2 regions of the Spongiibacter sp. UBA1325 genome follow, and region 1 is predicted to be linked to the other one. Evidence: predicted binding sites of a transcription regulator. Region 1 holds the regulator's gene; the other holds the start of a gene.

Region 1 (3,208 bases):
GCGGACGACGCGCAGCGAGCAAAACGGCGTCATCCCACAGGTTATGCGTGCGTTTAAAACGCTCGCCCAGAACATTCAGCAAGCGGCCTGCCAGTAAGTTCGCCGTCAGAACAATAAGAACAACGATGAACACTTCCGTGAGCCAAGGGTAGCTAGAAAACTCTATACCTTTAATCCAATCCATCGACATCAAACGCTGCCCTCTACTTATACAGATTGCTTGTTAACCCCGAGCCACTTATTCATTAGCGTGCTAAAAAACGGGGTGAAAAAAAGAAAATCAGTTTAACTTAGCCGGGCATCTTACTGAAAGTGCGAAGATTTAAACTTGAAGCCCATAACAACGACACAAAGCCACACCCGGGCTCTCGGATAAATCCCTACTGGACAGCCCGATGGGACATGATAGCTTGGAGATACGTACTTTAGGAGGTGAACGCTATGGCATCATTAAATGCGTTGATAGGCTGCTGGTACAAAGACCTGGAAACCGGTCAGCAGTTCGAAGTTGTGGCTACAGATGAAGGCCTGGACACAATAGAAGTGCAATTAATTGACGGAGAAATCTGCGAGTACGATTTGGACAGTTGGAGGCAGCTAAAGCTCACCGGTATTGAAGAGCCAGAGGACTGGCGAAATGCGTTCGAGCTCAGCGATGACGACTACCGCCATTGGGATGATGGCATCATACCGGAGCAGATCGGCAACCCGCTACACGAAATCGAGAGCGATGTTGTCAACGGCATCCTCGATGAATTCTAGCCACTGAAACACTGAATTTTCCGCGCTCCCCCTCCTGCCTGCCTTCGGGTGGGCTTCTTTTTATTTACCCTCCCACTTTCAGCCAACATCAAAATTACCGATCGCGGCTTGCACAGAACAAAATACTGTATATACTCACAGTTACTGTATAGATAAACAGATGCCAGAACATGGAAAAATTAACCGCCAGACAAGCGCAAGTACTCGAGCTGATAAAGAGCCATATCGACGATACCGGCTACCCACCGACCCGTGCAGACATTGCCAGAGAACTCGGGTTTCGCTCACCTAACGCTGCCGAAGAGCACCTCAAGGCTCTGGCCAGAAAAGGCGCGATCGAAATTATACCCGGCGCCTCAAGAGGTATTCGCCTTCCCGAAGACCTCGGCATTCCCATTGTTGGCCAGGTTGCTGCAGGTAGCCCCATCCTGGCTCAGGAGCACATTGAAGACCATTGCGCGATTTCGCCAAACCTGTTTTCTCCCTCGGCCGACTACTTCCTTCGCGTGCGCGGCGACAGTATGATCAATGCCGGAATATTTGAAGATGATCTATTGGCTGTACACCGCTGCCAGGTGGCTCAGAACGGACAAATCATCGTCGCGCGAATTGGTGATGAGGTCACTGTAAAGCGCTTGCAACACCAAAAGAACAAACACCAATTGCTATTAATCGCCGAAAACCCCGACTACGCCCCCATTGAAGTTGACCTGCGAGAACAGGACTTCGCCATTGAGGGCTTGAGTGTGGGTGTACTGAGACGCGGGAGTTAAGCATGGCACTGATCGAGCAAACATCATTGTTCTCAAACGCTCAGCAGCACAACACTGCTACGCGCATTACCGATATCATGTTGAGCAGCCAGGCGCACCTGTCACGCACGCTGCTGGCCGCCATGCTAATGCAGCTAAGCGGACAAACTGAAGAGCGTTGGTTGTGCTGGGTTGCAGACAGACCTCTCAAACCATTACTCGATGCCTGCGGCAAAGATCGCGGCCAGCGAATATTACAGGTTGTGTCGAACGGCGGCAGCCTCTGCAATATTGCGGCACGAGCGCTGGAGCGCGGGAAAAGTCACACCGTGGCGGTTTTGACGAACACTCCCCTCAGCACAGAACAACGCTGCGCTCTAGAGCGAGCAGCGCTGGCTGGCGACGCCGAGTGCCTGGTGATACAGCTTCAAAATTAACAGCCAAGAGGGACCCAGCAGCCACGATACATAAGGGGTAAAGAGGTGCTCTATGCCCTAGTGGAGGGTCTTTGATGGGGGGTGAATATCGTCCTGATCGTCGTCTTGTGCTTCAGCGGCGTCGTCACTAAGCTCTTCGCTCACAACCTGCGCAGCTTCTAGACCAGCCTGCACCATTGCACGGGCGATCTCTAAACATGAGCCTGGAATTTGCTCTCTGGCCTCACTTGAGAACCGGATCATCACCAATGGCTTTTCGTCGCCTTCGGAACGCTGAAGCACGATATCGCCATTTGCCAATTCAACCAATTCTAAATAAGCCAGCACAGAGTTTCCCTTGTTTGTTATCACCACGCGTTGACGCGTTTGCTAAGTGTAACAAACCCAGCGACCAGTAGGCCAATCTGTCAGTAGACCGACCTATCAATACTCCAGGAGTGTGCTTCGGTGTCTCGCGATCAGCTCGCTGAGGAACTGCAAGCAGCCCTTAGCAAGCTCAATATCGTCCTGATCAGAAACCGTAACGGTGCTTAGCAGCGACGGGTTGTACTGTTTTGCATCACCGGGCTGGCGCACAAAACGGTAGTCCAGCATCCACTTCAACTGATCATCGTGTATTTCGCGATCAGCCAACTCTGCAATTTCCGGAGGGTGCGCGGCCTTCGTCAATACTTGAGCATTCATACGCCCAGTGGGTAAAGTCTGGCTATATAGCGGTTGCTGGATGAGTAAGTCGGCCAAATGGCACTCGTAGGCCAGCCGTAGCTGCCACAACGCAGACTCAACACAAGCTCGCTGATAATGCCCGCTCCACTGTGGCTCGGCGTCCCCTTCACTGTCAGCGAGATACTGCTTAGCGAAGTGTAAATGGAGGTTGCACTGCCCCCGGTAACTCTCTGACATACGCCCTACTTCGCTTTCTTCACTGGCGATTTTTTAGCCGCTTTTTTCTGCTTTACATGCGCCACCCATTTACCGCCTTCATAAAAGGCGGACCAACCACTGGGTTTGCCGTCAACCTCAGACTGCACGTACTGCTCCTTGGTCTTACGGCTGTAGCGAATAACAGTATCTCGCCCCTCGTTGTCTTGCGCTGGCGCAGAAAACAAGAAAGCGTATTTAGGATCGATCTCTGCCTGGTGAGGCAGAATCTCTTTCACCTTGGGTGCCCGGGTTTCACGGTTTTTGGGGAAGCCACTGGCAGCCAGGAACAGTCCGGAGGCACCGTCGCGGAGTACGTAGTGGTCATCGACTTTT
Region 2 (3,208 bases), on a different contig from region 1:
CTTCGTTTTACTACAACCTGCTGGATAATCGCGACGGCACGCCAAATTACGCGCAGGCGATGACAACGGTTAGTGACCCCACCAATGCAAACCGTCTTGTTTCAGTGCTGCAAGATGAGCTGGACCAGGCCTTTCCCGAGTATCAGACAATTGTTCGGCGTTTGGGCCAGGGGCCGCCAACCATTGCCCCGGTTGAGCTGCGTATATACGGCAGCGATATTGCACAGCTAAAACGCCTTGGCGATGAGGTGAGGCGTATTGCGCTAGACCTCGATGATGTTGTGCACGTGCGAGACTCTCTCGGCGAAGTGGTGCCGAAATTGTGGCTGGACGTGGAAGAGAGCGAGGCCCAGCGCAGTCAGGTTGGGCTGCGCGATGTTTCACAACTGCTCGCGGCAAGTGTCGATGGTGTTATTAGCAGCAGTTTACTCGATGGCAGCGAGCAGCTGCCGGTTAGGGTGTCTGGGGCGGGCGTGAAAGAAACCAGTGTTGACCGCTTCCTGTCCTTCCCCCTTATTTTACCGACGGGGTCGCGGCCATTGTCGGCGATTTCCAGCGCAGAACTGCGTCCCGCGCAAGCCCAGATCACCCGGCGCGATGGTCGGCGAATGAACAAGGTTGAAATCTATGTTCGCGACGGTGTACTGCCAGCGGTGGTGTTAGCGGCGGTGCGCCAGTCCCTGGATGAGCACGACTTTATCGTTCCAGTGGGCTACGAGCTGGAGATCGGCGGAGAGGCCGAGGGTCGCAACCGGGCCGTTGGTAAGCTGATGAGCAGCGTTGGCATCATATTGGTGTTGCTGATCGTGACCGTGGTAATGGCTTTCAATTCTTTCCGTCTGTCGGCGCTGGTGTTTGCAGTGGCCTTTCAGTCGGCGGGACTGGGTATTTTTAGTCTGTGGTTGGCGGGTTATCCCTTCGGCTTTACCGCGATCATCGGTCTGATGGGGCTGATGGGGCTGGCGGTTAACGCGGCGATTGTTATTCTCACGGAGCTAAAGGCATCGCCGTTGGCGATGGCGGGCAATCGCGCAGAGATTGTTGAAACCGTTTCTGAGTGTACGCGTCACATTTCCTCGACGACAATTACCACGGTCGCCGGGCTCGTCCCGCTGTTGATCGCTGAGGGAACATTTTGGCCACCCTTTGCGGTGGTACTTGCTGGCGGCACGGTGTTGACCACTATTCTTTCGCTGGTCTTCGTACCCACCAGCTTTCTGGTACTGCGCCGTCCTTACTTGATGAAATACTTCCCCGGCTTGGCTGAGGATGAATTGAAAGCCGAGCCTAAAGAACAGCTGTCAGCACCGCTTTAGTGTGTGCGAAGGAGGGGGGTAGCGGCTGTATCGATGGCAGCCGCTATGCTTTTTTCACTGACCTTGGGCCAATGCGTGAACGTTGTTGTCCTGTTCTTGCGACAAGGTCTCTAAGGCTTCGACTTTGCCCTTGCAGGCCTGAACGAGTGCATCCTTATTTTTGGCGAGTAAAATACCGAAATTTTCCGCTTTGGCATCGTCTACACCGGGAATTTCACGCTGTAGTAGCGCGGTAAATTGCTCGGCGAGCTCGAGCATTTTGTCGTAAGCGTCCGCGTCTTTTTTGCTGTCAAACATCGTGTTGTCCCTGTCGCACATCCACTTGGCTACAACCGCCATGGTTCACCTCTTGCTGTAGTGATTTTTTATAACTGTATATGTATACAGTTATTGTTTCAAGGGGGAATAAGGCGTCGCTTTTGTTACACTGCGCGCCGTAGCCGTGGGTAAAAGGACCGGGTAGTGAACCTCAATAAAGAAATTCAGCAAATTAATAACAAGCTCGATTTACAGCGCCGAAAGCGTCAAGCGGCGGTGAGTCGGGGTGATGATATCTTGATCGCTCAATTTGACCGTGAAATTGCGGCATTGGAAAAACGACGTGCCAGTATTAAAGGGCAGCAGTCACGCAGTAACAGCAGCAAGGCTGAAATGCTGCAGGCAATGAAGTTCAAGCGGGCTCTAAGCAAGGCCGAGCAAGCTGACATGGGTAAATTGAAAAAATCGGTAAAAGGCTTGGTGGTTGTGCACCCGCTTACCGCACTGGGGCGCGAGATGGGGCTTGAAGAGGTGACAGGCTTTTCCCCTAAGGCTTTCTAGAGCGGGTTAATACGTGCCATTGGGGGCGAGTGTCGCTTTCAGCCCTTTGAGTTGTGACAAAACCGCCACTACGCTATGCCTTGTAGCTCACTTCTTTTTTTCTCCGTGCCGCGCCTAGTTGATTGGCGAGGTTATCGCCGCAACCCATGCAATGACGATTAGCGCTAATAGACTTTCGCGTATTGCAGGCATAAAAAAAGCCGCCCGGAGGCGGCTTGATTTTAACGCAATGGCTTAGGCAGAAACTTCAGTAATCTCTACTGAGGCAATGCGCGCACCTTCTTCAGCGCCTTTCTGGAAGGACTCAATTTGATCGAAGTTCATGTAGCGGTAAATGTCCGCTGACATGCTCTTCAGGTTTTGAGTGTATTCCAGGTACTCTGCAGGCGTAGGCAGGCGACCAACAATTGCGCCAACCGCTGCCAGCTCGGCAGAGGTCAGGTAAACGTTGGCGCCAGTACCCAAGCGGTTGGGGAAGTTACGTGTAGACGTAGACAGCACCGTGGCACCATCGGCAACACGTGCCTGGTTACCCATACACAGCGAGCATCCTGGCATTTCCATACGCGCGCCAGCGGCACCGAAGATGTTGTAGTAACCTTCTTCCATCAGCGTGTGCTGGTCCATCTTGGTTGGTGGCGACAACCACAGACGGGTAGAGAGGCTGCCTTTGTGGGCGTCCAGCAGTTTACCGGCTGCGCGGAAGTGACCGATATTGGTCATGCAGCTACCGATAAAGACTTCATCAACTTTGTCGCCGGCAACTTCAGACAACAGCTTGGCATCGTCTGGGTCGTTCGGGCAGCAAACCACGGGCTCGGTCAGCTGGTCCAGATCGATTTCGATAACTGCTGCGTATTCCGCATCTGCATCGCCTTCGAGCAGGCTTGGGTTGGCCAGCCACTCTTCCATTTTGCGAGCGCGACGCTCAAGTGTGCGTGCATCGCCGTAGCCTTCGCTGATCATCCAGCGCAGCAGGGTGATGTTTGAACGCAGGTATTCTGAAATTTCCTCGATACCTTGCTTGATGGTACAGCCCGCAGCAGAGCGCTCAGCAGAGGCGTCAGACAATT

What was found. Region 1 encodes LexA, which represses DNA repair genes until DNA is damaged. Its sites were predicted from a motif close to ACTGTNTNTANANACAGT; they were not measured.
Region 2: B3K78_RS12490 (YebG family protein) is a predicted target of LexA. The motif match lies at 1,687-1,704, and genes of this name have one in related genera.

Annotation. Positions count from the first base shown of each region.
Region 1 is NZ_DBTD01000003.1:173,617-176,824, reverse strand. It holds gene B3K78_RS02250 (mechanosensitive ion channel family protein) at 1-190, opposite strand, end outside; gene B3K78_RS02245 (DUF6763 family protein) at 442-762, shown strand; gene lexA (transcriptional repressor LexA) at 933-1,535, shown strand; gene B3K78_RS02235 (ImuA family protein) at 1,538-1,951, shown strand; gene B3K78_RS02230 (hypothetical protein) at 2,009-2,278, opposite strand; gene B3K78_RS02225 (DUF6586 family protein) at 2,375-2,854, opposite strand; gene topA (type I DNA topoisomerase) at 2,860-3,208, opposite strand, start outside.
Region 2 is NZ_DBTD01000010.1:102,388-105,595, reverse strand. It holds gene B3K78_RS12495 (efflux RND transporter permease subunit) at 1-1,316, shown strand, start outside; gene B3K78_RS12490 (YebG family protein) at 1,371-1,655, opposite strand; gene B3K78_RS12485 (YibL family ribosome-associated protein) at 1,779-2,135, shown strand; gene acnB (bifunctional aconitate hydratase 2/2-methylisocitrate dehydratase) at 2,370-3,208, opposite strand, start outside.